DNA from 4 places in the Enterobacter sp. JBIWA008 genome. Region 1 is predicted to be linked to each of the others. Evidence: predicted binding sites of a transcription regulator. Region 1 holds the regulator's gene; each other region holds the start of a gene.
The links. Region 1 encodes PurR, which represses purine synthesis genes. Its sites were predicted from a motif close to CANGCAAACGTTTGCNTG; they were not measured.
Positions count from the first base shown of each region.

Region 2: a site for PurR is predicted at 5,078-5,095, ahead of galS (HTH-type transcriptional regulator GalS). Genes of this name have one in related genera too.
Region 3: a site for PurR is predicted at 3,492-3,509, ahead of pyrD (quinone-dependent dihydroorotate dehydrogenase). Genes of this name have one in related genera too.
Region 4: a site for PurR is predicted at 4,754-4,771, ahead of KGP24_RS05200 (nucleoside-specific channel-forming protein Tsx). Genes of this name have one in related genera too.

Region 1 covers NZ_CP074149.1:2,149,794-2,157,166, reverse strand. Annotated here, with positions in the region: gene rnt (ribonuclease T) at 1-284, shown strand, start outside; gene grxD (monothiol glutaredoxin 4) at 328-675, opposite strand; gene KGP24_RS10535 (C40 family peptidase) at 1,014-1,787, shown strand; gene sodB (superoxide dismutase [Fe]) at 1,909-2,490, shown strand; gene KGP24_RS10525 (MFS transporter) at 2,529-3,695, opposite strand; gene KGP24_RS10520 (YnhF family membrane protein) at 3,859-3,948, opposite strand; gene purR (HTH-type transcriptional repressor PurR) at 4,246-5,271, shown strand; gene punR (DNA-binding transcriptional activator PunR) at 5,289-6,200, opposite strand; gene punC (purine nucleoside transporter PunC) at 6,315-7,373, shown strand, end outside.
Region 2 covers NZ_CP074149.1:3,226,722-3,234,094, forward strand. Annotated here, with positions in the region: gene mglC (galactose/methyl galactoside ABC transporter permease MglC) at 28-1,038, opposite strand; gene mglA (galactose/methyl galactoside ABC transporter ATP-binding protein MglA) at 1,054-2,574, opposite strand; gene mglB (galactose/glucose ABC transporter substrate-binding protein MglB) at 2,654-3,652, opposite strand; gene galS (HTH-type transcriptional regulator GalS) at 3,947-4,969, opposite strand; gene yeiB (DUF418 domain-containing protein YeiB) at 5,125-6,282, opposite strand; gene folE (GTP cyclohydrolase I FolE) at 6,302-6,970, opposite strand; gene KGP24_RS15540 (YbfB/YjiJ family MFS transporter) at 7,073-7,373, opposite strand, start outside.
Region 3 covers NZ_CP074149.1:1,661,359-1,668,731, forward strand. Annotated here, with positions in the region: gene ssuC (aliphatic sulfonate ABC transporter permease SsuC) at 1-673, opposite strand, end outside; gene ssuD (FMNH2-dependent alkanesulfonate monooxygenase) at 683-1,828, opposite strand; gene KGP24_RS07985 (sulfonate ABC transporter substrate-binding protein) at 1,825-2,787, opposite strand; gene ssuE (NADPH-dependent FMN reductase) at 2,780-3,355, opposite strand; gene pyrD (quinone-dependent dihydroorotate dehydrogenase) at 3,604-4,614, shown strand; gene zapC (cell division protein ZapC) at 4,780-5,322, shown strand; gene KGP24_RS08005 (YcbX family protein) at 5,319-6,428, opposite strand; gene rlmKL (bifunctional 23S rRNA (guanine(2069)-N(7))-methyltransferase RlmK/23S rRNA (guanine(2445)-N(2))-methyltransferase RlmL) at 6,527-7,373, shown strand, end outside.
Region 4 covers NZ_CP074149.1:1,066,831-1,074,203, forward strand. Annotated here, with positions in the region: gene secD (protein translocase subunit SecD) at 1-1,433, shown strand, start outside; gene secF (protein translocase subunit SecF) at 1,444-2,415, shown strand; gene KGP24_RS05190 (VOC family protein) at 2,558-2,923, shown strand; gene KGP24_RS05195 (YafY family protein) at 2,938-3,618, shown strand; gene KGP24_RS05200 (nucleoside-specific channel-forming protein Tsx) at 3,737-4,615, opposite strand; gene KGP24_RS05205 (DUF3251 domain-containing protein) at 4,886-5,425, opposite strand; gene nrdR (transcriptional regulator NrdR) at 5,578-6,027, shown strand; gene ribD (bifunctional diaminohydroxyphosphoribosylaminopyrimidine deaminase/5-amino-6-(5-phosphoribosylamino)uracil reductase RibD) at 6,032-7,135, shown strand; gene ribE (6,7-dimethyl-8-ribityllumazine synthase) at 7,223-7,373, shown strand, end outside.

The DNA of each region.
Region 1 (7,373 bases):
CCTTCGATCACAGCTTTACCATGGCTGCAGCGGAGCGCGCCGCGCTCAAACGCAACCCCTTCCACCCTTTTGTCACCTTTGATACCGCCGCGCTGAGCGGCCTGGCGCTGGGACAAACGGTGTTATCAAAGGCCTGTATTACGGCTGGCATTCCGTTCGACGGTACACAGGCGCACTCCGCGCTGTATGACACTGAGCGTACCGCAGAGCTGTTCTGTGAGATCGTCAACCGCTGGAAGCGTCTGGGCGGCTGGCCGCTGCCGATTGGCAACAGCGAAGAATAAAAAAAAGCGACCTTATCAGGTCGCTTTTTATTCGCGCAGAAAATTACTCTGCGTCCGGCTCTTCAGTTTTGTACTTCGCCGCCGTCTCTTTGATCAGCTGCTGCAGTTCGCCGCGCTGATACATTTCAATCAGGATATCGCAGCCGCCAACCAGCTCACCGTCAACCCACAGCTGCGGGAAAGTCGGCCAGTTAGCGTACTTAGGCAGCTCAGCGCGGATGTCCGGGTTCTGCAGGATATCAACGTAGGCAAAACGCTCACCACAGGCAGACAGCGCCTGAACCGCTTGTGCGGAGAAGCCGCAGCTTGGCAGCTTCGGAGAACCTTTCATATACAGCAGAATCGGGTTTTCAGCGATCTGGCGCTGGATTTTTTCAATAGTGGTGCTCATGTCTTGCTTCCTTTAACTTCTGTTACGGCATTCGTCTGACATTGTAGCGGGTCAGACTGGCATCGGAAAATAACATTTTTGTCACGTTTATACATTCTACCCCGAGTCACGAAAAGTTGCATTGCAAATGGTGTTTACCCCTGCGGCGGTCAGGGTTTTACTTAGGGAGTGGGCAAATGTGTGACAGAACGATGAATTTTTTTGCACTTGCTAACGAAACACGATTGAAGATTGAAAAATGCTATTAACTTTCCGGGTTTTTATAGATTAGAATCGACGGGCTTTGTAAATCACACGCGGGTATTATTGATGACCTGCATTTATCAGGGGACTGCCCAGTGGCGCGGATAAATAAAATCTCGATCACGCTCTGTGCTTTACTGTTTACTTCACTCACTTTCACGCCAGTGGCAAACGCCTCTCAGCAGGCGCGGCATTCTGCTGTACAAAAAAACCATCTGGTGAAAGCCACAGAACGTAAGAAAAAAACCACCGCTAAGAACGACAAGAAAAAAACACCGGCTCAGACGAAACAGACCGCTTCCAGCAAGACGAAAACAAAACCTTCCCGCACTGCCCACTCCGCTAAAAGTAAAGCTTCGCAAACCGCCGCTAACCTCGTTACCGAAAAATGCATCACGCGTAAAGGCCACAAGGCGAAATGCACGAAGGTCACGAAAATAGCGGAAGTGCATAAAGTGCGCGTACAGAAAGCGCAAAAGACCGCGATGAACAAACTGATGGGGCAGATTGGCAAACCTTATCACTGGGGTGGCAGCTCGCCGCGTACCGGGTTTGACTGCAGCGGCCTCGTCTATTACGCCTATAAAGATCTGGTCAAATTCCGCATTCCTCGTACCGCCAATGAGATGTACCACCTGCGGGATGCTTCACCGGTTGACCGCGGTGAACTGGAAAACGGCGATCTGGTATTCTTCCGCACTCAGGGTCGCGGCACGGCTGACCACGTCGGCGTCTATATAGGCAACGGCAAATTCATCCAGTCTCCACGTAGCGGCCAGGATATTCAGATCACCTCTCTCAGTGAAGACTACTGGGTACGCCACTACGTCGGCGCGCGCCGCGTGATGACGCCGAAAACCATTCGCTAACCTTACCCTGCCACATCCGTGGCGGGGTAAGTTCCTCTTTTGCATACTCTTTCAATTTGCTATTCTGTCCATGTTGTCTGTGTGGTTATTGACAACGCAAAATACAATAAGGAGAGAAGCAATGTCGTTCGAATTACCTGCACTACCGTATGCAAAAGACGCCCTGGCACCGCACATTTCTGCGGAAACCCTGGAATATCATTACGGCAAGCATCACCAGACGTACGTCACCAACCTGAACAATCTGATCAAAGGCACCGATTTTGAAGGCAAAACGCTGGAAGAGATCGTCCGCAGCTCAGAGGGTGGTGTCTTTAACAACGCGGCTCAGGTGTGGAACCACACCTTCTACTGGCACTGCCTGGCGCCGAATGCCGGCGGTGAACCTACCGGTGAACTGGCTACCGCTATTAATGCCGCATTTGGCAGCTTCGCGGATTTCAAAGCGAAATTTACCGATGCAGCCATCAAAAACTTCGGTTCTGGCTGGACGTGGCTGGTTAAAGAGGCGGATGGCAAACTGGCTATCGTGTCCACCTCAAACGCGGGCACCCCGCTGACCACCAGCGCTAAGCCGCTGATGACCGTGGACGTATGGGAACACGCTTACTACATTGATTACCGCAACGCGCGTCCGAACTACCTGGAACACTTCTGGGCACTGGTTAACTGGGACTTTATCGCGAAGAACTTCGCCGCGTAAAAGTCACGCAGAAGGGTTCGCCCTTCTGCGTTTTTGGTTTATTCCGCAGCGCAGGCTGCTTCAGGCTGTTTACGACCCGACATCATCACCAGCAGCAGGCCGAGCGCGGCAATAATCGCCCCCATCACCGGCACAAAGCTGTATCCCAGTCCCCCCGAAATCACGGCCCCACCGGCCGCCGCGCCCAGCGCATTGCCCAGGTTAAACGCACCGATATTCACGGAAGATGAAAGTCCCGGCGCTTCATGCGCGACGCGCATTACGCGCATCTGTAGCGGCGGCACCACGGCAAAGGTGGCGGCTCCCCAGACGACCATCGCAATCGCGGCCCCGAACTCATTACGCGCCAGCCACGGAATTGCAACCATGATGACAATCAGCAGGGTTAAGAAGCCCTTCAGCGTCCCGCTCACGGAACGGTCGGCAAATTTCCCGCCGAGATAGTTGCCGATCGAGAAGCCCACGCCAATCAGCACCAGCATCGCGGTAACGAAGAGAGGCGTTGCGTGGGTGATATCGTGCAGCACCGGTGAAATATAGGTGTAGAGGGTAAACATCGCCCCTGCCCCCAGCACGGTCGTGAGCAGCGCAGAGAGCACCTGCGGGCGCATCAGCACCGCCAGCTCTTTACGCACTTCCGGACGTTCTCCGGAGCTGCCTTTCGGCAGGGAGAAGAACAGCGCCACCATTGCAATCACGCCCAGCCCGGCAGTCGCCAGGAAAGACATACGCCATCCGATCGATTCTCCCAGCCAGGTTGCCGCAGGCACCCCGCCGATATTAGCAATCGTCAGCCCCATGAACATGGTTGCCACGGCGCTCGCCTGCTTATGTTTTGGCACCACGCTTGCAGCAACAACCGACCCCAGCCCAAAGAACGCGCCGTGGTTAAGGCTGGTCAGAACGCGCGACAGCATTAATGTGGTGTAGTCCGGCGAAATGGCCGAAAGCACGTTGCCCAGGGTGAAAATCGCCATCAGGAAAATCAGCGCATTGCGGCGCGCGCGGTGCGAAAGCAGAAGGGTCATCAGCGGTGCCCCGATCATCACGCCGATGGCGTAGGCGCTGATTAACATCCCTGCCGCAGGGATCGAGACATCTACGCCCCGGGCAATAACGGGCAGTAACCCCATCGGGGAGAATTCAGTGGTGCCAATCCCAAAAGCGCCAATCGCCAGGGCCAGCAGGGGAAAATTGATTTTCATGCGTCAACTCCGGATGCCGTGTCATGTGGTGACACAGAACAAAGAAGCGGAAAGCATGACATCAATCACAAAAAATGAGAAGTTAACAAAATGGCAAAAGATTTTTGCCAGAGAAGTAACAATCCGGGGAGTCGGGAGGGAGAAGGCTCTCCCTCCGCGTAAATCAATGCAGCGCAGCCGTCAGACCGGCCGCGACAATCAGAGCCAGCACAACAACGGTGGTGAACAGCGAAAACTTAAGATCGGAACTCATCAATTTTTCTCCTTTTAATCCCCCCACGAAAAGTGAGCTTGCTCATTTTTGCACAGATTACGTCAAAAATCTTCCTGGATTTATACTGATAACCACTTTACCTCTTCCCCTTTTCATCAAGATAGGACAAAATTCCACGCTAAATTTATTAGCGTACCGGCCATTGACCCCCTCCTGACGTCCCGTGTCGTTTTCCCGGCGTGCCGCAATTCAACATTGCGAGATAAGGGTGAGAGAAGGCAAACGTTTACCTTCAAGTTTTTCAGGAGTTTAGGATATGGTCTGGAGTGACATTTAATGGCAACAATTAAAGACGTAGCAAAACGCGCAAACGTTTCCACTACAACCGTATCACATGTAATTAACAAAACCCGCTTTGTGGCGGAAGAGACGCGCAACGCCGTCTGGGCAGCGATTAAAGAGCTGCACTATTCGCCAAGTGCGGTTGCACGTAGCCTCAAGGTTAATCACACCAAGTCCATTGGATTGCTGGCAACCAGCAGTGAAGCGGCCTATTTTGCCGAGATTATTGAAGCAGTTGAAAAAAACTGCTTCCAGAAAGGCTATACCCTGATTCTGGGCAACGCGTGGAACAGCATTGAAAAACAGCGTGCCTACCTGTCGATGATGGCGCAAAAGCGCGTTGATGGCCTGCTGGTGATGTGTTCCGAGTACCCGGAATCCGTGCTGTCGATGCTTGAAGAGTATCGCCATATTCCGATGGTGGTGATGGACTGGGGCGAAGCGCGCGCAGACTTCACCGATTCCGTTATCGATAACGCCTTTGAAGGCGGCTATATGGCCGGACGTTATCTGATCGAACGCGGTCACCGCGAGATTGGCGTGATCCCCGGTCCGCTGGAGCGCAACACCGGCGCGGGCCGTCTGGCCGGTTTTATGAAAGCGATGGAAGAAGCGCTGATCAACGTGCCGGAAAACTGGATTGTGCAGGGCGACTTTGAGCCGGAGTCGGGCTACCGCGCGATGCAGCAGATCGTCTCCCAGCCACACCGTCCGACCGCCGTGTTCTGCGGAGGCGACATCATGGCCATGGGCGCGCTCTGCGCCGCCGACGAGCTGGGCCTGCGCGTACCGCAGGATATTTCCGTGATCGGGTATGACAACGTGCGTAACGCGCGTTTCTTCACGCCAGCGTTGACGACCATTCACCAGCCGAAAGATTCGCTGGGGGAAACGGCCTTCAATATGCTGTTGGACAGAATCGTCAACAAACGCGAAGAGTCGCAGTCCATTGAAGTTCACCCGCGCCTGATTGAACGCCGTTCCGTTGCGGATGGTCCGTTCCGCGACTACCGTCGTTAATCCCTTTACGGGGCCAGCTATGCTGGCTCCCGTAACCATTCCCGGTTCAGCGTTTCGCTGTCCCCCAGATAATCAAGCAGCCAGGCCATCGCGGGCGAGACATCATTTTGTTGCCAGGTCAGGCAGCAGGCCGCGTCCGGGAACGGATTCTCCAGCGTCAGCTCAACCCACTCTCCGGTATCGATGCGCGGACGCGCGAAATGAACGGGCACCATCGCGACGCAAAGTCCGGCGCTGAGGCACGTCGCCGACGATTCCCAGTCAGGGGCAACCACCCTCCGCTGGTTGTCCAGAAGCCAGGTGATACGCTTGGGCAATGAACGAGACGTATCCTCCAGCACCAGCGACGGCCAGTTGCGCAGCGTATCATCGCTCAGCGGCCCTTCCATCGCCGCCAGCGGATGATCGCTTGCCACCACGCATTTCCAGCTCAGCATCCCCATATCACGAAAGGCGTAACGTCCCCCGACCGGGATCGCCTGCGTAGCCCCAATCGCCATCTCTGCCCTGCCGTCCGCCAGCGCATCCCAGACGCCGTTAAACACCTCCTGCGAGACCCGCAGCTCGACGTCAGAGAAATGACGGTAGAAATCGACGATCATCTGCCGGGTGCGTTCCGGCTTAACGATATTATCCACCGCGATGGAAAGATGTCCCCGCCAGCCGTTAGCGATCTGCTGACACTGTTCGCGGGTGATCTGCATTTTTTTGATAACAGAACGCCCTTCCTTTAAAAACCACGCGCCTGCGGGCGTTAATTCCACATCACGATGCCGTCGTTCAAACAGCGGAACCGCCAGCCACTCCTCCAGCTGGCGCACCGTGTAGCTGATTGCCGAAGGGACGCGGTGCAGCTCCTGCGCCGCACCGCTGAAGCTGCCGTTACGCGCAACAGCATCGACCACTTCAAGAGAATAATCTGACCACATTTTCTGCCTGCAAAATTTTTGAATGCACCAGCCAAATATTAGCGTTTCACAAGCGGCTTTGCACTCCCTACACTCAGCGCCAATGTATACCTGCCTCCTCAGGAGAATAAAATAATGCAACCCAGGATCGGTTTTTTAGTCTGGCTCGGCGGCTTAAGCGTGCTGGGCTTTTTGGCCACCGATATGTACCTGCCGGCGTTTGCCGCCATGCAGGAAGATTTACAAACGCCTGCTGCCGCCATCAGCGCCAGCCTGAGTTTGTTCCTCGCCGGTTTTGCTTTCGCACAGCTGCTCTGGGGACCGCTCTCGGATCGCTTTGGTCGTAAACCGGTACTGTTGCTGGGTCTGGCCATTTTTGCCGTGGGCTGCCTGGGGATGCTATGGGTACGCGATGCCACCTGGCTGCTGGTGCTGCGGTTTATTCAGGCCGTGGGCGTCTGTGCCGCGGCCGTGACCTGGCAGGCGCTGGTCACCGACTATTACCCGGCTAACCGCACAAACCGTATTTTCGCCACCATTATGCCGCTGGTGGGTCTTTCACCTGCCCTTGCCCCACTGCTGGGCAGCTGGATCCTCGCGCATTTCGACTGGCAGGCCATCTTCGCCACGCTGTTTGCCATTACCCTGGTACTGATGCTGCCGGCGTTCGCCCTCAGGCCCGCGCATAAAAAAGAAGCGCACGCTGACGCGACGCCGATTACCTTCACTTCCCTGCTCAGCACCAAAGCGTATCGCGGTAATGTCCTGATCTATGCCGCCTGCTCGGCAAGCTTCTTCGCGTGGCTCACCGGTTCGCCGTTCATTCTGCACGATATGGGCTACAGCCCTGCAGCCATCGGCCTGAGCTATGTTCCGCAGACTATCGCGTTTCTGGTGGGCGGGTACGGCTGTCGCGCGGCGCTGCAAAAATGGGAAGGTCAGCAGATGCTGCCGTGGCTGCTGGTGCTGTATGCGCTGAGCGTCATCGGGACCTGGGCCGTTGGCTTTATTCCGGGTGCCGGTCTGGCTGAAATTTTGATCCCATTCTGCGTGATGGCCGTCGCGAACGGGGCGATTTACCCGATTGTCGTAGCCCAGGCGCTGCGTCCGTTCCCGCAGGCGACAGGCCGCGCCGCCGCGCTGCAGAACACCCTGCAGCTGGGGCTGTGTTTCCTGGCAAGTCTGGTGGTCTCC
Region 2 (7,373 bases), 1.1 Mb from region 1:
GAGCGGGCCGTATAGCGCGAGGAGCAATTACTTCTTACGCGCGTACTTCAGTGAATCCAGCGCAACCGCGAAGATAATGATGGCACCCTTGATGATGTACTGCCAGTACGGGTTCACGCCGATGTAGGTCAGGCCATAGTTGATGACGGTGAAGATGATCACACCGGTCACCACGCCGAGCACGGTACCCACGCCGCCGCTGAAGGAGACGCCGCCAACCACGCAGGCTGCGATCGCATCCAGCTCGTACATGAAGCCAAGGTTGTTGGTTGCAGAGCCGATACGGCCCGCTTCCAGCATCCCGCCAAAGGCGTAGAATACGCCGGACAGCGCATAGATGATGAGCAGGTTCAGGGCAACGTTCACGCCGGAGACTTTCGCCGCTTCCGGGTTGCCGCCGATGGCAAAGATGTTTTTACCGAAGCGCGTTTTGTTCCACAGGATCCAGACGAAGGCCACCGCGATCAGCGCATAGAAGGTAATATACGACAGGCGGAAGCTGCCCAGCGCGATAAACCCTTGCGTAAAGGTCGAGAAGCCGCTGTCAAAGCCCGAGATCGGCGACGCACCCACGAAGTCGTAGTACAGGGAGTTGATACCGTAAACGATGATCATCGTACCCAGGGTGGTGATAAACGGCGTCACGTTCAGGTAAGCGATGATAATACCGTTGATCAGACCAATCACCGCGCCGATGGCGCAGACAATCAGGATCACCACGAAAATCGGCATGGTGGCCATTTCCGGGAAGACCTTGTTGGCGTTTTCCATCGACTGCAGCAGGGTTGCCGCGATAACCGCCGCCAGCCCCACCTGACGACCGGCAGAAAGGTCGGTCCCCTGAGTCACGATCAGGCCCGCCACGCCCAGCGCAATGATAATACGCACGGAGGACTGGGTCAGAATGTTACTCAGGTTCAGCAGGCTTAAGAACGTAGGGTCCTGGAAAATGATGATTGCCAGCAAGACTAAAAGAACAACGTAAATACCGCCTTCTTTCAGGTAAGTGAGAAAACTTTTTTTATTTAACGCACTCATGAGGAGCCCCTGATCTTAAAGGTGCAAAGACGCAAGACGCAAAATTTCGTTTTGCGTTGTCGTTTTGGTGTCAACAATACCGGCAACGAGACCATTGCTCATAACCAGAATACGATCCGTGATCCCTAACAATTCCGGCATTTCGGAAGAAATAATAATGATCCCTTTATTCTTTTTCGCCAGCTCGGCAATCAGCTGATAAATTTCAAACTTCGCGCCGACGTCAATACCGCGGGTCGGTTCATCCAGCATCAGAATTTCTGGCTGGGTTAATAACCAACGACCGATAATGACTTTCTGCTGGTTACCACCGGAAAGCGAACCAATTTGGGTGCGGTGTCCCGGCGTTTTAACGCGCATGGAGTCAATTACCCATTGGGTATCGCTCTTCATGCGGGAGTTATCCAGCAGCCCGACTTTGTTTTTGTAATTGCGAATATTAGAAATTAACGAGTTAAAGTTAATATCCAGATAAGCATAAATACCGGTAGAACGACGCTCTTCCGTCACCAGCGCAAAACCATTATTAATGGCTTCGTTGGCGTTGTGGTTGTTAATTTTCTTACCGTGCAGCGTAATCGTGCCTTGAGCTTTCTCACGGATGCCAAACAGGGTTTCCACGATATCGGTACGCTTTGCCCCGACCAGACCGGCAATCCCCAGGATTTCACCCTTGTGCAGGTCGAAGGAGACATCGCGAATAGACGGCTGGCGTAACGAGGTCAGGTTGCGCACTTCCAGGATCACTTCACCCGGCTTGTTTTCTTTGTCCGGGAAGCGCTGGTTCAGGGAACGTCCAACCATCATGGCGATGATCTTGTCCATGTCCAGCCCTTCCAGCGGCTGCGTGGCAATCCACTGACCGTCGCGCAGGATGGTGATCTCATCGCACAGCTGGAAGATCTCTTCCATTTTGTGGGAGATATACACAATGCCGCAGCCGCGATCTTTAAGCTTACGAATAATGGTAAAAAGGTGATTAACCTCTTTTTCCGTTAATGACGATGTCGGTTCGTCCATAATGACGATTTTCGCATCATAGGAGAACGCTTTGGCGATTTCGATCATCTGCATCTGGGAGACGGATAATGTTCCCACGCGGGCGCGAGGGTCGATATCAATATCCAGCTCATCGAAAATCGCTTTGGTGTCGCGATACATTTTGTCCTGATCGACAAAGACACCTTTGGTTGGATAACGCCCCAACCACATATTGTCCATAACCGAACGTTGCAGCACCAGGTTTAATTCCTGGTGAACCATCGAGATACCGTTTTCCAGTGCTTCTTTGGCTGAATGGAAATCGATCTCTTTCCCCTGAAAAAGAATGCTGCCAGAATCTTTTTGATAGATCCCAAAAAGACATTTTAATAATGTTGATTTACCCGCACCGTTCTCACCCATCAAAGCATGAATAGAGTGAGGACGCACTTTTAAATTAACATTATCGAGTGCCTTAACGCCGGGAAAAGACTTGTTGATACCGCTCATTTCCAACAGGTATTCACCGGATGACTGAGTAGTTGTGCTGACCATAATTATACCTTGTTGGCCTCGCATATCGCGTTATAAAAGGGCGCAACGAATTGCGCCCAGTGGAGACAGTACCGCTAACTTATTTACCGATAAACTCAGCCAGGTTGGACTGGTCTACGCCCACGTAAGGTACGCGAACGATTTTGTTTTCAATTTTCCAGCTGGTGCCATCTGCCGCGCCTTTGCCATCGGCCAGGTTTTTCGCCAGATCGAAGGTGGCTTTCGCCTGGTTGTTGGCATCGTTCAGAACGGTACCGGCCATCGCACCGGATTTAACCAGCGCCAGCGCTTCTGGCAGTGCGTCTACGCCGAATACCGGGATGGAGGATTTGTTGTGTGCTTTCAGCGCTTCTACCGCACCCATTGCCATTGCATCGTTGTTGGCGATAACCACTTCGATTTTGTTGGCGTTAGGGCCGGACAGCCACGCGTCCATCTTATCTTTCGCCTGAGCGGTATCCCACATCGCGGTATCTAAGGCCAGCTGCTGGGTTTTCAGACCCTTGTCGTTCAGCTCTTTGATAACGTAAGTGGTGCGGGCTTCAGCATCCGGATGGCCTGGTTCGCCTTTCAGCAGCACGAACTGAATCTGACCGTCTTTGTTCAGGTCCCAGTTCGGGTTCGCCGCCCAGTGTTTCGCGATCAGATCGCCCTGAATAATACCGGACTCTTTGGAGTCGGTACCGACGTAATACGCTTTGTCGTAGCTATCCAGCGCCTTACGGGAAGGTTCTTTGTTGAAGAAGACGATCGGCACGTTCTGGCCGCGCGCTTTTTCAATAACCGTGCCTGCTGCAGCCGGGTCAACCAGGTTGATGGCCAGGGCTTTCACGCCTTTCGCCAGCAGAACGTCGATCTGGTCGTTCTGTTTGGACTGGTCGTTCTGGGAGTCGTTCATCAGCAGCTGAACGTCTGGCGCTGCTTTCGCATCTTTCTCAATCGCTTTACGCACAACAGACATGAAGTTGTCGTCGTATTTATAGATGGTCACACCAATACGGGTATCCGCAGCGTGCGCTGCTGCACCAAAAAGCATGCTTGCCATTACAGCAGACAGGGTCAACACCTTCTTATTCATGGTATCTCCGGTTTTTTTATGCAGGGTAGTTCTTGTGAATAACGATCGGCGGGCAGGTGTTAATAAAACGTTACTGACAGCCGAAGTTCACTTATAAAATTTCTATCTTCCGTGTTCGGTAACGCTCCAGAAATGCGTTTTATTCGTTGTTTGCGGCACATTGGCTATAGTGAAAGTGAATAATCACCGTTACATAGCGTTTCAGCCCCTAAAACGCTGACATCATAGTCAGCGCCTTGTTAAGATACTGTGAATTTACTCACAGATTGAAAACGGTTACATCACCTCAAGTAATCAGTTAGTGATCGGAACCACAATTTGCCGGGCCGCGACAGAGTGCCGACGCACTAAAGTCGGCATGAAACAGTGTGTTGCCCCCGGATCCAGCAGCCCTGCCGCCCCCTGTAACGCCAGCTCAGTCGCCATTTTCGCCATAGAGGCAATGGGGTAGCGCACCGTTGTCAGCTGCGGGTCGGTGTAACGGGCAATCGGAATATCATCAAAACCAATGAGTGATAAATGCTGTGGCACCGCAATGCCGTTATCTTTCAGTGCCGTCAGGGCTCCTGCCGCCATGCTGTCGTTATAGGCAAACACCGCAGTAAGCTGCAGGTTGCGCCCCAGCAGCTCCACCATTGCCGCCTCACCGCCCTGCATGTCCGGCGTGCCGGTTCCCACCCAGCTTTCGGATGACGTAATGCCGTGCTCTTTCAGAGCGTTTTGCCACCCCTCGCGCCGCAGGTCGTTATCTTCAATCTGATGGCTGGAGGCCAGATAACCGATCCGCTGATGCCCGTTGTTGATGAGCATTTTCGTGGCCATCATGGCGCCGCTGACGTTATCCAGCCCGACGCAGCGATGGGCATAGCCGGGAACGATGCGGTTGATCAGCACCATGCCAGGGATCTGATCCATAAAGCCGGTTAGCTCTTCATCGCTCAAGGCTTTTGAGTGGACAATCAAGGCGTTACAGCGCTGGCGGATCAGCACCTCAATGGCATGACGCTCTTTTTCCGCCTCATGATAGCTATTGCCGATCAGGACATATTTCTGATGCTGCTGGGCGACCACGTCGACCGCTTTCACCAGCGCGCCGAAAAAGGCATCCGAGACATCCATCACCACCACGCCGATGGTGTCGCTGACCTGCGTCGCAAGCGCCTGCGCATTGGCATTTGGCCGGTACCCGAGCTGGGTCACGGCTTTCATTACGGTTTCACGGGTTTCAGGGCTGACCAGCGCACTGTTGTTGAGCACGCGGGAGACGGTAGCCACAGAAACGCCCGCCAGGCGGGCGACGTCACGAATGGTGATCATATTCACCATCCTTCAAAGGATTGCAGCAACTCACAGACACCCCCTGTGTTTAGCAAGGTGGCTATTTTGGCAGTGAGAGAAAGGGGACTACGTGAAGAAGCTCACACTCATGAAAACGCTTACATCCGTTTTGTTAATGATTGTGATCCAGATCGTTATCTGGATGTATTTTTCAATGATACCCCTGAAGCATGTGCGGTTAACTGACGCCATACCCACTCCAGCGGTCCCTGGCGGAAATAGCGTAGCCAGAGAACAGAAAACGCCAGGTTTACTACCCAGACCGGGATAACGAACGCCAGCAGCGTGAGGCGGTCGAATTTCATAAACAGGCCAAAGCGATAGAAAAGCGCGGTGCAGATTAGCGTTTGCAGGAGGTAATTGCTCAACGCCATGCGGCCCACGCAGGCGATAGCGCTGACGATCCACAGGCGGGAAAGCGAGGGCCAGAAGCCATAGATCAGCGCCGCGTAGCCGATGGTCTGGAACGGCGCGCTCAGTTCGCGCGGCACCTGGAGCAGGAATGCGCACCAGCGGTAATCCCAGTGGATGTGCCACTGCATAATTACCGCCGGGAGGTTAATCAGCACGCCGAGCAGCACCAGTCCGGCACCCGTTCGGCGATAGTGACGCAGGCTAAATTCGCCTTTCAGCCAGCCGGTTCGCATCAGTGACGCGCCCATCAGCATCATGCCCGCCAGCTGCCAGCCGTATTGCGCGCCCAGCGCAAGGAGGTTATCCCCCAGCATGTCCGCACGGTTGCTTATCGCTTCCGTACCGCCCTTCAGCTTCCAGAACTGTTCGTACTGCAGGTTAGCGGCATCCGGGATCCAGGAACGGTTTGTCGCCTCTCCGGAGATCATCCCCAGCAGCAGCAATACAGCAAGCCCCATGACATAAAGCATCACGCCGGTGTTAAACAGGCTTTTTACGCTGTGCGCATCGCGAATCAAACGCCAGCAGATGAGCCCGACTAACCCATACGCGAGAAGAATATCGCCATCCCAGAAGAACAGGCCGTGGATAAAGCCGAGGAGAACCAGCAGCGTCAGGCGCGACTGGATCCAGCGCGTACCGCGTTTAAGGAGCAGTTGCAGACCAGCGCCAAACAGCAGGGCAAACAGCGTGAGGAATTTAACCTGCGCGAAGAGATCGAGGATTGCCCAGGTCCAGGCATCACTGCGGGTGATGTCGCCATACCACGCGGGATTGAGATAAGCCGCCTTCGGCAAACCGAAGGCGGTGATATTAAGCAGCAGGATACCGAGAATGGCGACGCCGCGAACAAAATCGAGCGTGACGTTTCGCTCCATGGTCCCTGCCCTGTAAGACTTAGTTGTGGTGACGTACGGCGCGCAGGAACTCCTGGCGGGTATTCTGGCTCGATTTAAACAGACCGCCCAGCGAGGTTGTGGTGGTCGCACTGGTGGCATCGCGCACGCCGCGCGCTTTCACGCAGTAGTGAACCGCGTCGATAGAAACGGCCACGTTATTGGTGCCCAGCAGCGTTTGCAGCGCGGTAAGGATCTGCTGGGTCAGGCGCTCCTGCACCTGCGGACGCTGAGCAAAGAACTGCACGATGCGGTTGATCTTCGACAGGCCAATCACCGTATCTTTAGGGATATACGCCACGGTCGCTTTACCGTCGATGGTCACGAAATGGTGTTCGCAGGTGCTGGTCAGCGTGATATCGCGTACCGTCACCATCTCGTCCACTTTCATCTTGTTTTCAATGACGGTGATTTTCGGGAAGTTGGCGTAATCCAGCCCGGAGAAAATTTCGTCGACGTACATTTTCGCGATGCGGTGCGGCGTCTCCATCAGACTGTCGTCACTCAGATCGAGATTCAGCAGCTCCATGATATCGGTCATATGACCGGCAATCAGACGCTTGCGGGTTTCATTGTCCAAATCCTGTACGGGCGGACGCAGTGGCGTTTCAAGACCGCGCGCAACCAGGGCTTCGTGGACCAGGGCAGCTTCTTTACTGAGTGATGACATTTTGTTCTCCTGCAGGTGTGGCGTCTTTTGCCCTCGTTGTGGCAAAAGTATGCGTTCATTGTGCGTGAGGCGGCGCACATAATCCAGTATTCACGACGATAATTATTGCAATTGCTGTTGCCTTTCAGCATGACGATTCCAGACCAGGGCTCCTCCGACGAACAGCGCAACGCCCGCCAGCCCCAGCGCGGGCTCCAGCCGGTGGGTAAGCCAGGTTGATAACGCCGAGGTGACCGGACCAATCAACTGCCCAATCGCATACCCGGTGGTGAGCAGGCCCGCCATATAGCGCGTGTGGTTTGGCGCCAGCTCGCGCCCGTATAAAAGAGAGAGCTGCACGGCACACAAAAAGCCGCCGCCCACCAGCAGCCCGCCCGTCAGCAACCCGCCAATCCCCGACAGC
Region 3 (7,373 bases), 490 kb from region 1:
CCACCACGTCCGTTTGCAGGAACTCGCGGGCGTTCATCGCCAGGTAGCCTATGCCTGAGTTGGCCGAGATGGTCTCCGCCACAATCAGCGTCAGCCACATCAGGCCGAGCGCAAAACGCACCCCGACCATAATGGAGGGCAGGGCGCCAGGCAGAATCACGTGAATAAAGAGGGAAAAACCCGATAAGCCGTAGCTGCGCGCCATCTCCACCAGACCGTGATCGATGTTGCGGATGCCGTGCCAGGTATTGATGTAAATCGGAAACAATGTGCCCAGCGCCACGAGGAAGATCTTGGCGCTCTCATCAATTCCAAACCACAGGATAACCAGCGGGATCAGCGCCAGATGCGGCACGTTGCGCAGCATCTGAATGGAGGTATCCAGCAGCCGCTCGCCCCAGCGGGAAAGGCCGCTGATCAGGCCCAGAACCAGACCGATGCTGCCGCCGATGGAAAACCCAATCACGGCGCGCCAGGAGCTGATCGCCAGATGCTGCCACAGCTCGCCGCTCACGCTCAGCGACCAGAACGCTTCTACGACGCCCTCCGGAGAGGGCAGAATGCGGCTCGACAGCCAGCCGGTGGACGACGCGAGCTGCCAGAGAGCCACAATGCCGACGGGTAAAAACCACGGCGCGGCGCGCAGCAGCCATTTTTGTGAGGTGGCAGACATGGTCACTCCTTAGCTCTGTGCGGCTTTGCGTGGAATAAACTCGTTCGCCACGGCTTCGCCCTGCAGCTGAAGCCGCTGCGGCTGCGGAATTTCCGGAATGGCAACATCCAGATGCGGGAACAACAGCTCGCCCACCTTGTACGCCTCTTCGAGATGCGGATAACCGGAGAGAATAAAGCTGTCGATGCCCAGCTCAGCGTATTCGTTGATACGTGCAGCTACGGTCGGTCCGTCGCCGACCAGCGCCGTACCCGCACCGCCGCGCACCAGGCCGACGCCCGCCCACAGGTTTGGGCTGATCTCCAGGTTCTCGCGCTTGCCGTTGTGCAGGGACGCCATCCGGTGCTGCCCGACGGAGTCGGTTTTGGCAAACGCGGCCTGTGCTTTGGCGATGGTCTCATCGTCCAGGTGCGAGATCAGGCGGTCGGCGGCCTGCCAGGCCTCATCATTGGTTTCACGCACAATCACGTGCAGGCGAATACCGAAGCGCACCTTGCGGCCATGGGCGGCCGCCTTAGCGCGTACCTGGGCAATTTTTTCTTTCACCAGCTCAGGCGGTTCGCCCCAGGTCAGATAGAGATCGACCTGCTCTGCCGCCAGATCCTGGGCCACATCCGACGACCCGCCAAAGTAAAGAGGAGGACGCGGCTGCTGCACCGGGGGGAAGTAGAGCTTCGCGTCGCGAACGTGAATATGCTTGCCTTCAAAGGTGACGGTTTCCCCTTCCAGCAGACGTCGCCAGACGTGGGTGAACTCGGCGGAGGCTTCGTAGCGTTCGGTATGGTCGAGGAACACGCCGTCGCCCGCCAGCTCCTGCGGATCGCTGCCCGTTACCAGGTTAAACAGGGCACGGCCGTTGGACAGTCTGTCCAGCGTTGCCGCCTGACGCGCCGCCACGGTAGGCGAGACCACGCTCGGGCGTAACGCAACCAGGAACTTCAGACGCTGGGTGACCGGAATCATCGACGCGGCGACCAGCCAGGCATCTTCACATGAGCGTCCGGTCGGGATCAGCACACCGGTGAAACCGATTCGGTCCGCCGCCTGCGCAATCTGCTGCAGGTAGCCGTGGTCAACCGGGCGCGAGCCCTCTTCTGTACCAAGATAGTGTCCATCACCGTGGGTGGGTAAAAACCAGAAAAGATTCAGACTCATGATTTAGCTCCTTCTTTGCCTGCGGGCTGCCAGATACGTTCACGAATATCCACCTGCTTAGGAACCAGGTGATTTTGATAGAAGAGGTCAGCGGTTTGTTGCTGAAGCGCGGCGACGTGGGCGTCTACGGGCGTAATGGTGGTCGGCGGACGGTGGTTGAGATAGCTCGCGATCACCGGCTCAGGTAAGCCCATGGTTTTCGCCAGCAGGGCAATGCTCTCCTGACGCTGGCTCTGGGTCAGCGCATCGGCCTGGGTAAAGGTATCCAGTACGCCCTGGATAAATGCGCCGTTCTTTTCCGCATAAGGACGCGCGGCCAGATAGAACGAGCCGGTCTGTTTCAGCGTGGTGCCGTCTTTCAATACGCGAACACCGCCCTGCAGTAATGCGGCTGAGTAGTACGGATCCCAGATGGCCCAGGCATCAACGTTCTTCTGCTGGAACGCGGCGCGCGCGTCGGCAGGCGTCAGATAAACGGGCTGAATGTCGGTGAACTTGAGCCCGGCTTCTTGCAGGGCGCGCAGCAGCAGGTTGTGTGAGCTGGAACCTTTCTGAAAAGCCACTTTATGCCCTTTGAGGTCGGCGACGCTTTTAATGTCGCTGTTTTCAGGCACCAGAATCACTTCGGCTTTCGGTTTGGGCGGCTCAACGCCAACATAGACAAGGTCCGCTCCCGCCGCCTGGGCGAATATCGGCGGAATATCCCCCGTGCTGCCAATATCGATACTGCCGACGTTCAGGGCCTCCAGCATCTGCGGGCCAGCCGGGAACTCCACCCAGGAGAATTTGGTATCCGGGAAGCGTTTCTCCAGAAGCTGGTGGCTTTTCGCCAGCACCATGCTGACGCTGCCTTTCTGATAGCCAATGCGCAAACTCTCCGGAGCCGTTTCTGCGGCATGTGCCAGCGAGGTAAGCGCCATCAAACCTGCCAGTCCGATACGGGTTAAGGTTTTAAACATGTGCGACTCCTTGAAGCTGAGCAAACGCCGGGGCCTGGATATCCCTGCGGTGCAGAGCGTGCCAGAAGGTTTCCAGGGCAGTATCGAGGCGGGTTTGCAGGTTCGGCGTAAAATGAGGTTTATGTTGATAGTCGATAACCTGGGAGTCATCGGCGAAAACGCCGTGGAGGATCTCCTGCGCTTTCAACGCGTTCAGCACCGGCTTCAGGGCGTAATCCACGGCCAGTAAATGGGCCACGGTACCGCCCGTAGCCAGCGGCAGCACGACTTTGCCGTCCAGGGCGCGTTCCGGGAGCAGATCGAGCAGGGTTTTCAGCGCCCCGGAAAAAGAGGCTTTATAAATGGGCGTTGCCACAATTAAGCCGTCAGCGCCGTTAAGCTGCTCGATGAGCGTTTTAAGCGCAGGGCTGTCGAAACGGGCATAGAGCAGATCTTCAGGTTCGAAGTTATGCAGGTTCCAGTGGCACACTTCCACATCCAGGGCATTGAGTTTTTCGCGGGCATATTCCAGCAGGGCGCTGGAGCGCGAAGGGAATCGTGGACTTCCGGCCAGGGTAATGACGCGCATACTTCCTCCTTATAACCAATTGTTTGCTTTTATCTAACATTCATAACAATTTTCAGGAGTGTGACACCGCGCGGTTATTCCGCTAAATGATTTATCTGCAATTAAAATGCGAAAAAGTGCATAACAAATAGACAGGGAGGTAAACGATTGCGTTTTACGCTGATTTTTTGCCGCAGGTCAATTCCCTTTCGCGCGTGGATCGCCCATAATCCCCTCCCGGTTTGCACACCGGGAATCCAGGAGAGTTCATGTACTACCCCTTCGTTCGTAAAGCCCTTTTCCAGCTCGACCCTGAGCGCGCTCATGAATTTACATTCCAGCAATTGCGTCGTATTACCGGAACGCCTCTGGCCGCTCTGGTGCGTCAGAATGTGCCGGAAAAACCCGTGCAGTGCATGGGTCTGACCTTTAAAAATCCGCTGGGTCTGGCGGCTGGTCTGGACAAAAATGGCGAGTGCATTGATGCCCTGGGCGCGATGGGCTTTGGCTCTATTGAAATCGGTACCGTCACGCCACGCCCGCAGCCGGGGAATGACAAGCCGCGCCTGTTTCGCCTGGTTGAAGCCGAAGGGCTGATCAACCGCATGGGCTTTAATAATCTAGGTGTTGATCACCTTGTTGAGAACGTAAAAAAAGCTCATTTTGACGGGATATTAGGCATCAATATCGGCAAAAATAAAGACACGCCAGTCGAACAGGGTAAAGATGACTATCTGATTTGTATGGAAAAAGTCTACGCCTATGCCGGTTATATTGCGGTGAATATTTCATCACCCAATACCCCGGGGCTGCGCTCTTTACAATATGGCGAAGCGCTGGACGATCTTCTGAGTGCCATTAAAAATAAACAAAATGAACTTCAGACGATCCACCATAAATATGTTCCGGTCGCGGTTAAGATCGCCCCGGATCTTTCTCCCGAAGAATTGATCCAGGTTGCCGACAGTTTGGTTCGCCATAATATTGATGGTGTGATTGCAACCAATACCACCCTCGATCGTTCCCTCGTGCAGGGAATGAAAAACTGTGACGAAGCGGGTGGGTTAAGTGGACGTCCGGTACAATTAAAAAGCACTGAAATTATTCGCGCCCTGTCTGCTGAATTAAAAGGACGTCTTCCGATTATTGGCGTCGGCGGCATTGACTCGGTGATTGCTGCGCGTGAGAAAATGGCAGAGGGTGCGTCACTGGTGCAGATTTATTCCGGCTTTATTTTTAAAGGACCACCGCTGATTAAAGAAATCGTTACTCATATCTAATCTTTTCTCTTAATCAGACAACCAGGGCTTTATTTCCAGCCCTGGTTGTTTTATATTCCGTCACTGTTGCTTATTTAGTCATTATAGTCTTTTATTAATGGTGTTATAAACGAGGCGGCAAACAGGACATTTTTAGTACAGGACGTTTGGGGACGGGAGAGACACATGCGAATTAAACCTGACGATAACTGGCGCTGGTATTTTTGCGACGAGCATGACCGCATGATGCTCGATTTAGCCAATGGCATGTTGTTTCGTTCTCGTTTTGCCCGCCGAATGTTAACCCCGGATGCGTTTTCCCCGTCAGGCTTTTGCGTTGATGACGCTGCGCTTTATTTCTCCTTTGAAGAAAAATGTCGCGATCTGGTGCTCTCGAAAGAGCAGCGTGCCGAGCTGGTATTAAATGCGCTGGTGGCTATCCGTTTCCTGAAACCGCAAATGCCAAAGAGCTGGCATTTCCTGCCGCACGGCATGAACTGGACCCCGGCAACGGGCGATGCGGCGAGCGTCATTCTGAGCGATACCGCAGAAGAGGTAAGCCTGCTGGTGGTGGAGCCTGGCGAAAATGCCGCGCTCTGTTTGCTGGCTCAGCCCGGCGTGACGATTGCCGGGCGGACAATGCAGCTTGGGGATGCCATTAAGGTTATGAACGACAGGCTGAAGCCCCAGCTTCGCGTGGATGCCTTCAGCCTTGAACAGGCGGTTTAAGCTTCCAGCTGTACGGACGTTTTCGGTATGCAGCTACAGCACAGAATTGTGCCGTCATTTCCAATCGCCGATTTTTTCAGCGCACTGACCTCGCCATCCACCAGCCTGATGCGGCAGCATCCGCAAATGCCAGCGCGACAGGAATAGGGTACGCGAATACCTGCCTGCTCCAGTTGCTCAAGCAATACCTGCTGGTTATTGCCGCGGATGATGCTGCCCTGCCAGTGAATATCTACCGCCGAGGCAACATTCGTCACAACGTCGACCATTTCTTCTTCCTGACCTGAGCCGTACGCTCTGGCAGGCCCGCGGGCAAGGATCTCTACCTCATCACCGACTCGGATAGCGCCGCTGGAGCGCGGGATAAGGTTCTGGCCGAAATCCACATCGCCGTTATCCTGCGCGGTGCGGAATGACTGCAGCGTCTTCAGCGGTTCGCCGGAAGGGTGCTTCTGGCCTTTCTCCGGGCTCACCGTGGTGAAAATGCAGCGGCTGCAGGGTTTTACGACGTCAAAAATGACGCTGCCAATGCGGATCACTTTCCAGGTGTCTTCTTCCCAGGCATCGGCACCTGTCACCACCAGGTTTGGACGGAACTGTTCCATCTGAACGCTGGCTTTGCAGCGGCCTTGTAAATCACGCAGCGAGGCTTCGTTAGTCAGCAGGAACGGGAAACCATCGGCGAAGGAGAGGGGAACGGCGTCGTGGCGCTTCACGCGACGCGTCAGCTCAGGTCCAACCCAGCGCAGCTGCACGTCGCGGGAGAAAAAGCCGCTCAGCCAGCGGTTAATTTCATCCGGGGCAATGCGCGCGGTGAAATGGTTGCCCCAGACTTCCGTTGGCGCATCGACGGGCGCAAAATCAGCAAAGCGGATTATCGCGCTGGAACCATCCGGCGCGGTAAGGTGCAAACCGTCATAAAGCGGGGAAGGGGTAAAGCGAACCATCTGCGGGAACTGGCGCGCGGTAATAAACGTACCGTCAGGCTCGGTGACCATGAAGATACGATCGAAGGCAAATCCGCTCATGTCGGCCAGCGCGTGAGAAACGCCGATGCCGCGCATTGATTTCACCGGATGAATAAAAAGCCTGGATAACGTCGCCACTGCACAGTCCCTCGAATGAAAATAAGCCTTCAACTTTATGACATACACGCCATATTAGCTATAATGCGCGACAATTTTCTAAGAGTAAAAGTGACGATATGAATTCTCTGTTTGCCAGTACGGCCCGTGGGCTGGAAGAGCTGTTAAAAACTGAACTGGAAGCCCTGGGCGCTCAAGAGTGTCAGGTGGTTCAGGGTGGTGTCCATTTTGAGGGCGACACGCGGCTTATTTACCAGAGCCTGATGTGGAGCCGTCTGGCGTCGCGCATCATGCTGCCGATGAAGGAGTGCAAGGTCTATAGCGACCTGGACCTCTATACCGGCGTACAGATGATCGACTGGACAGAGATCTTCACGCCCAATGCCACCTTTGCGGTGCATTTCAACGGCGTGAACGACGAGATCCGCAACAGCCAGTACGGTGCCCTGCGCGTAAAAGACGCCATTGTGGATTGCTTCACGCGTAAAAATAAGGAACGTCCGAACGTCGATCGTGAAAATCCCGATCTGCGTATCAACGTCTGGCTCAACGGCGACACGGCGAGTATTTCTCTCGATCTGAGCGGTGCGGGCCTGCACCTGCGCGGCTACCGCGATCGCACCGGTATGGCGCCCATCAAAGAGACCCTCGCGGCCGCCATTGTGATGCGCTCCGGCTGGCAGCCGGGCACGCCGCTGCTCGACCCGATGTGTGGTTCCGGTACGTTGCTGATTGAAGCGGCCATGTTGGCAACCGACCGCGCCCCGGGGCTGCATCGCGGTCACTGGGGCTTTAAAGGCTGGGCACAGCACGACGAAGCGCTCTGGAAAGAGGTCAAAGACGACGCGCAGACCCGCGCGCGCAAAGGTCTGGCGGAGTACACCTCCCACTTCTACGGTTCGGACAGCGACCCGCGCGTAATTGAACGCGCGCGCAGCAACGCCCGTCGCGCCGGTATCGGCGAGC
Region 4 (7,373 bases), 1.1 Mb from region 1:
TGGATACCGCACTCGGCAAGCTGCAGGAACAGAATATCGACAGCCTGCGCAGCGATCTGCGTGATAAAGGCATCGCTTACACCACCGTGCGTAAAGAAGATAACTACGGCATGAGCATCACGTTCCGCGACACTGCGGCGCGCGATCAGGCTGTAGATTACCTGACTCAACGTCACCGTGACCTGGTGATCACCTCTCAGGGCAGCAACCAGCTGCGCGCGGTGATGACCGATGCACGTCTGAAAGAAGCGCGTGAATATGCCGTTCAGCAGAACATCAACATTCTGCGTAACCGTGTAAACCAGCTGGGCGTGGCTGAGCCGCTGGTACAGCGTCAGGGTGCTGACCGTATCGTGGTTGAACTGCCGGGTATCCAGGATACTGCGCGTGCGAAAGAGATTCTGGGTGCGACCGCAACCCTGGAATTCCGTCTGGTGAACTCTAACGTCGATCAGTCCGCTGCTGCCGCAGGGCGTATTCCGGGTGACTCCGAAGTGAAACAGACCCGCGAAGGTCAGCCAGTTGTGCTGTACAAACGCGTGATTCTGACCGGTGACCACATCACTGACTCCACGTCGAGCCAGGATGAATATAACCAGCCGCAGGTTAACATCTCGCTGGATAGCGCGGGTGGTAACATCATGTCTAACTTCACCAAGGACAACATCGGTAAACCGATGGCGACCCTGTTCGTGGAGTACAAAGACAGCGGTAAGAAAGATGCAAACGGTCGTGCGGTGCTGGTGAAAGAGGAAGAGGTGATTAACATCGCCAACATCCAGTCTCGTCTGGGTAACAGCTTCCGTATTACCGGTATTAACAACCCGAACGAAGCGCGTCAGCTCTCCCTGCTGCTGCGTGCCGGTGCGCTGATTGCGCCAATTCAGATTGTTGAAGAGCGTACCATTGGTCCAACTCTGGGTATGCAAAACATCCAGCAGGGCCTGGAAGCGTGTCTGGCTGGTCTGGTGGTCTCTATCCTCTTTATGATCTTCTTCTATAAGAAGTTTGGTCTGATTGCGACCTCCGCGCTGATCGCCAACCTGGTGCTTATCATCGGCATTATGTCCCTGCTTCCGGGGGCGACGCTGACCATGCCGGGGATTGCGGGTATCGTTCTTACCCTTGCGGTGGCGGTCGACGCCAACGTACTGATTAACGAACGTATAAAAGAAGAGTTGAGCAACGGTCGCTCTATTCAGCAGGCGATTGACGAAGGCTATAAAGGCGCGTTCAGCTCCATCTTCGATGCGAACGTAACAACACTGATTAAGGTTCTTATCCTGTATGCAGTGGGTACTGGCGCGATCAAAGGCTTTGCGATTACAACCGGTATCGGTGTCGCAACGTCAATGTTTACCGCTATTGTCGGCACCCGTGCCATCGTGAACCTGCTGTACGGCGGCAAGCGCGTCAAAAAGCTGTCTATCTGAGGAGTGCGTTGTGGCACAGGAATATACTGTTGAACAATTGAACCACGGCCGTAAAGTCTGGGACTTTATGCGCTGGGACTACTGGGCCTTCGGCATTTCAGGTTTTCTGCTGATTCTGTCCATCGTCATTATGGGCGTGAAAGGCTTTAACTGGGGTCTCGATTTCACCGGGGGTACGGTCATCGAGATCTCCCTGGAAAAACCGGTCGATATGGACCAGATGCGTCTGTCCCTGCAGAAAGCGGGCTTTGAAGAGCCGCTGCTGCAGAACTTCGGCAGCAGCCGCGACATCATGGTGCGTATGCCGCCGGTGCACGATGCCAACGGCAGCCAGGAGCTGGGTAGTAAGGTCGTACAGGTCATTAATGAGACCACCAGCCAGAACGCCGCGGTCAAGCGAATTGAGTTCGTTGGCCCAAGCGTGGGTGCTGACCTGGCGCAGACCGGCGCGATGGCGCTGCTGGTGGCGCTGATCTCCATCCTGGTGTACGTCGGTTTCCGCTTTGAGTGGCGACTGGCGGCCGGTGTGGTTATCGCGCTGGCGCACGACGTGGTGATCACCATGGGCATTCTGTCGCTGTTCCACATTGAGATTGACCTGACGATTGTGGCATCCCTGATGTCCGTTATCGGTTACTCGCTGAACGACAGTATCGTCGTATCTGACCGTATCCGTGAAAACTTCCGTAAGATCCGTCGCGGTACGCCGTACGAAATCTTTAACGTGTCGTTGACCCAGACGCTGCACCGTACCTTGATCACATCCGGCACCACTTTGATGGTGATCCTGATGCTGTTCCTCTTCGGTGGTCCGGTACTGGAAGGCTTCTCGCTGACCATGCTGATCGGTGTCACCATCGGTACGGCATCGTCTATCTACGTTGCGTCCGCACTGGCACTGAAACTCGGCATGAAGCGCGAACACCTGCTCCAGCAGAAAGTTGAGAAAGAAGGGGCGGATCAGCCGTCCATTCTGCCGTAAGGCGACGTTTAGCGCGTTATCGAAATCCCGGTCTGTTGACCGGGATTTTTTTTATCTGATCCTGACAAACACTCCTGACAGTATGCTGTCAGGAGGCCTGTCGTAGACTCCTTCTGAACCCAAACAACAGGCAGGAGGATGTATGAAAAGCGTCATTAACTGGTTTGAAATTCCGGTCTCGGATATGGATCGCGCCATCAAATTTTATGAGCCGGTGATGCAGCTCGCGCTGCGTCGCGAGAAAATGGACTGTTCGGAGCTGGCGGTTTTCCCGCATGAGGATCCGGGTATCGGCGGGGCGCTGGCAAAATTTGACGGTGTTACACCGTCTGTGCAGGGCGCTATTATTTACCTGCATACTGACAATCTGGCGGCCACGCTCGATCGCATCGCCTCTGCGGGCGGCGAGTGCGTGTTTGGCCCGCTGGAACTGCCGCATGGCATTGGCACTATCGCATTGTTTACCGACAGCGAGGGCAACCGCGTCGGCCTCCATCAACCTGCCTGAGAGCGGAACAAGATATGACCCGACGCGCTGACCGTTTGTTTCAGATTGTGCAGATCCTGCGGGGCAGGCGTCTGACAACGGCAGCGCATCTGGCGGACCGGCTTGGCGTGTCCGAGCGTACGGTCTACCGCGATATCCGCGACCTGTCGCTTTCCGGCGTGCCGGTGGAAGGTGAGGCGGGGAGCGGATATCGGCTGATGTCGGGCTTTGACCTGCCGCCGCTGATGCTGACAAATAAAGAGTCAGAGGCGCTGATCGTCGCGATTCGCCTGCTCAAAACCTGGGGAGGGGAGTCGCTGTCGCGCGAACTGGAGTCGGCCCAGGAGAAGGTGCTGGCTATCCTGCCCGAGGAGAGTCGTCGCAAGGCGGAGCTGGCGCGCATCTATGCCCCGGATTTTTGCATGCAAAGCCACTCCCGCAGTGATTTTGACATGATTCATCAGGCAATTTCCGCCCAGCGCGTGCTGGCACTGCATTACCGTGATGAAGCCGGGCAGCTCTCAAAGCGCGAGGTTCAGCCGCTGGGGCTTTTCTTCTGGGGCGAGCGCTGGCTGCTGGCGGCGTGGTGTGAACGACGCGATGACTATCGTTGTTTCCGGCTCGATCGATGTCTCAATATTGTGCAGACGGAGAGGCGGTTTAGCGAGAGTGCTGACAGGTCTCTGGCAGATTTTTTGCGAAAGGTTAAGCAGTAAAAAGCCGGGTGGCGAGGTAAAAGCAAAACGGCAACGATGTTGCCGTTTTTTGTGTTTGCACCCTCTCCCGTGGGAGAGGGAAGGGGTGAGGGCATCAGCCCGCACAGTCCCGCGCTGATTAGAAGTTGTAACCCACGACCAGGTAGCCACCCCAACCTGTAGAACGGACGTTTTCTTTCATCCAGTTCAGGTCTGCGTCGTCGTTCCACTGACCACCGTTGTGCCAGTAACGTGCTACTACAGAGTAGTGCCAGTGATCGTAGTTCAGCGCCAGGATGTGGCTGGAGGCGATGGAGTCGTTGGTACGCTGCTTAATACCGTTCTCTGCGTAACCGCTCTTATCGCCCAGATCTGAACCCCAGTCGAAGTTGGTAAAGCCGATATAGCTCAGGTTACCGCCCCACAGCTGAGTGATTGGCACAAAGTATTTCACTTTGAAACGGTAGCCATCCCATTCGTTCTGGTTTTCTGCGCCATAGTTCTGCCACTGGTATTTCGCATACACGTTCAGGGACAGGCTCATTGGCAGTCCGGTATCAACGTCGGTACCCAGACCCATGTACCAGGTGCTCTGACGACCGGACGCGTTGCGGCCCATGTCGTAAATGTAGTTGTTCGCGAAGTACCACTCTTTGAACGGACCGAAGCTCAGGTCGGTGCCGGTCAGCTTGTCGATAGAGAAGCGTGGTTCAATTTCCATGAACAGCGGAGAACCGTGGTTCCAGATCCCTTTTGCCTGAGAGTTACCACCGAAGAAGACCGGTGCATCCATGTAGCCGTAGAAATCAAACCAGTCTTTCTTGGCGAACGCTTCATATTCCAGGTAGGTATCGTTGCGGATCTGTGGTCCGAAGCGCGTGTGGTAGCTGCCGACCACGTTAACGCTCTGGTGCCACCAGTCGGAGAGGTATTGTGGTTTATCGTTTTCCGCTGCGTTAACAGTGAAAGAGGAAGAAAGTGCCAGCACGGCGCCAGCTGCGAGTAATGTTTTTTTCATAATCATGCCACTGATTGAAATTCCCTTCCGGGAGTGAAAAATGCGCGAATTGCGTTTCTAAATATTTCGTGTTTCTGCGGTGCCTATTATAGGAATCCCTGCTCACAAAAATATGTGTTGTTTCACATATCTCTCACACGCGTAATCGATTGCGTTCACGTTTGCGTACTTTAAACGGCCGGGATTGTAGCGGCAATCATTTATCTTGCCAATCCATACGAAATGTAAATGTAAGCGGAGTGACATTTCACTCCGCTTAAGAGGATGGAATTACTGCGCGGCGGGTTGAATGTCGTGAATGCGGATAAAGCCTAACTGTTCCGGCGTAAGACCGCTTAACTGAAGCGGTATTTCCACATCGCTGGGTGCTAAAACGCTGGCCGGGGCGGTGAACAGCTGATTCTTCACATTCACCTCCTGGTAATTCTCCGTGGTGCCCTGGATCTGTCCCCACTCCACGGTACCGCTGAAGGCTGGAAGCGGATCGTTGGATTCACCCTGGATGCGTAATGTTGCGCGCGTACCATCGGCATTCGCCGCCACGTTCACGAGCGACATTTTCAGCGTGCCAACCTGGCTGTTCAGGCGCGCAGGCGTGTTCGCGCCCGGCAGCAGATAGACCCCGCTGCTGGATTTGGCGTTCAGCGCGTTTTGCTGGGTGATTTTCACCGTTTCTTTATTAAGTTTGTCCATCGCCGTATTGAGCGTATTCACGCTCTGTTTCATCTGACGGACTTCGGTTTGCTGTGCACAGGCGCTAAGGGTGAAGAGGCTCCCCACCAGCAAAATTTTCAGGTAACGTCTTGTCATTGCGTTTATTTCCTTGAAATAACGGATCGCTCTAATGGTAGCCAGCATCACACCGCCAGACATAGATCCTTTATCTCAAAAAGCTCTTCCTTTGTTGTCAGGCCAGATCAGGGTAAAATGAAAATCAGTTAACCGGATAACAGGGATACCGTATGCATTGCCCATTCTGCTCCGCTGTGGATACCAAAGTCATCGACTCTCGTCTTGTAGGCGAGGGGTCATCCGTACGCCGTCGTCGGCAGTGTCTGGTGTGCAACGAGCGTTTCACCACCTTTGAGGTTGCAGAGCTGGTAATGCCGCGCGTGGTGAAAAGTAACGACGTGCGCGAGCCGTTTAACGAAGAGAAACTGCGCAGCGGTATGCTGAAGGCCCTCGAAAAACGTCCCGTCAGCGCGGATGACGTCGAGATGGCGTTAAACCACATAAAATCTTACCTTCGTGGTTTGGGCGAGCGTGAGGTGCCCAGCAAAATGATCGGTAACCTGGTGATGGAGCAGCTGAAAAAGCTCGATAAGGTTGCCTATATCCGCTTCGCCTCGGTCTACCGCAGCTTCGAAGACATCAAAGAGTTTGGCGAAGAGATCGCCCGCTTACAGGATTAAGCTCATGCAGGATGAGATTTACATGGCGCGAGCCATGAAGCTGGCGCAGCGCGGTCGTTTTACTACCCATCCCAACCCGAACGTCGGGTGCGTTATCGTTAACGATGGCGAGATCGTGGGGGAGGGCTTTCACTATCGTGCAGGCGAGCCGCATGCCGAGGTTCATGCGTTGCGCATGGCCGGTGAGAAGGCGCGCGGTGCCACAGCCTACGTCACGCTGGAGCCCTGCAGCCATCACGGGCGTACGCCGCCGTGCTGCGAAGCGCTGATCGCGGCAGGTGTTTCACGCGTGGTCGCCTCGATGCAGGATCCGAATCCGCAGGTTGCCGGACGCGGGCTGTATCGTTTGCAGCAGGAAGGCATAGACGTCAGCCATGGGCTGATGATGCAGGACGCTGAAGCGATCAACAAAGGCTTTCTGAAGCGCATGCGCACGGGCTTCCCGTATATTCAGCTCAAGCTGGGCGCCTCGCTGGACGGTCGTACGGCGATGGCAAACGGCGAAAGCCAGTGGATCACGTCGCCACAGGCAAGGCGCGATGTGCAACGTCTGCGCGCGCAAAGCCATGCTATTCTCACCAGCAGTGAAACCGTTCTGGCTGACGATCCGGCCATGACCGTGCGCTGGGACGAACTGAATGCTGATACTCAGGCGCTTTACCCGCAGGAGAACCTGCGTCAGCCGCTGCGTATTATTATTGATAGCCAGAACCGCGTGACGCCGAAGCACCGCATCGTTCAGCAGCCGGGGGAAACCTTGATTGCCCGCACCAAAGACGATACGCGCGAATGGCCGGAAGGCGTACGCAGCATTATGGTGCCGGAGCACAATGGTCATCTGGATCTGGTGGTGCTGATGCTGCTGCTCGGCAAGCAGCAGGTGAACAGCATCTGGGTAGAAGCGGGGCCAACCCTCGCCGGTGCGCTCTTACAGGCCGGACTGGTGGATGAACTGATTGTTTACGTTGCGCCTAAACTGTTAGGTCACGACGCGCGCGGCCTGTTTGTGCTGCCCGGCCTTGAAAAACTGGCCGACGCACCGCAACTCAAATTTAGCGAGATTCGTCCGGTAGGTCCGGATGTCTGCCTCCACTTAACGACAGCGTAATTGCTCCTGAAATAGGGAAGCAGTGTGCAAAGTATTATGATAAAATCCGCCCCCCTGCGGGGCCAAATGAACCCGTAAAGGAAGAGTATGAACATTATTGAAGCTGCTGTAGCTACCCCGGACGCTCGCGTCGCCATCACCATTGCGCGTTTCAACAACTTTATCAACGACAGCCTGCTGGAAGGTGCCATTGACGCCCTGAAACGCATCGGCCAGGTTAAAGATGACAACATTACCG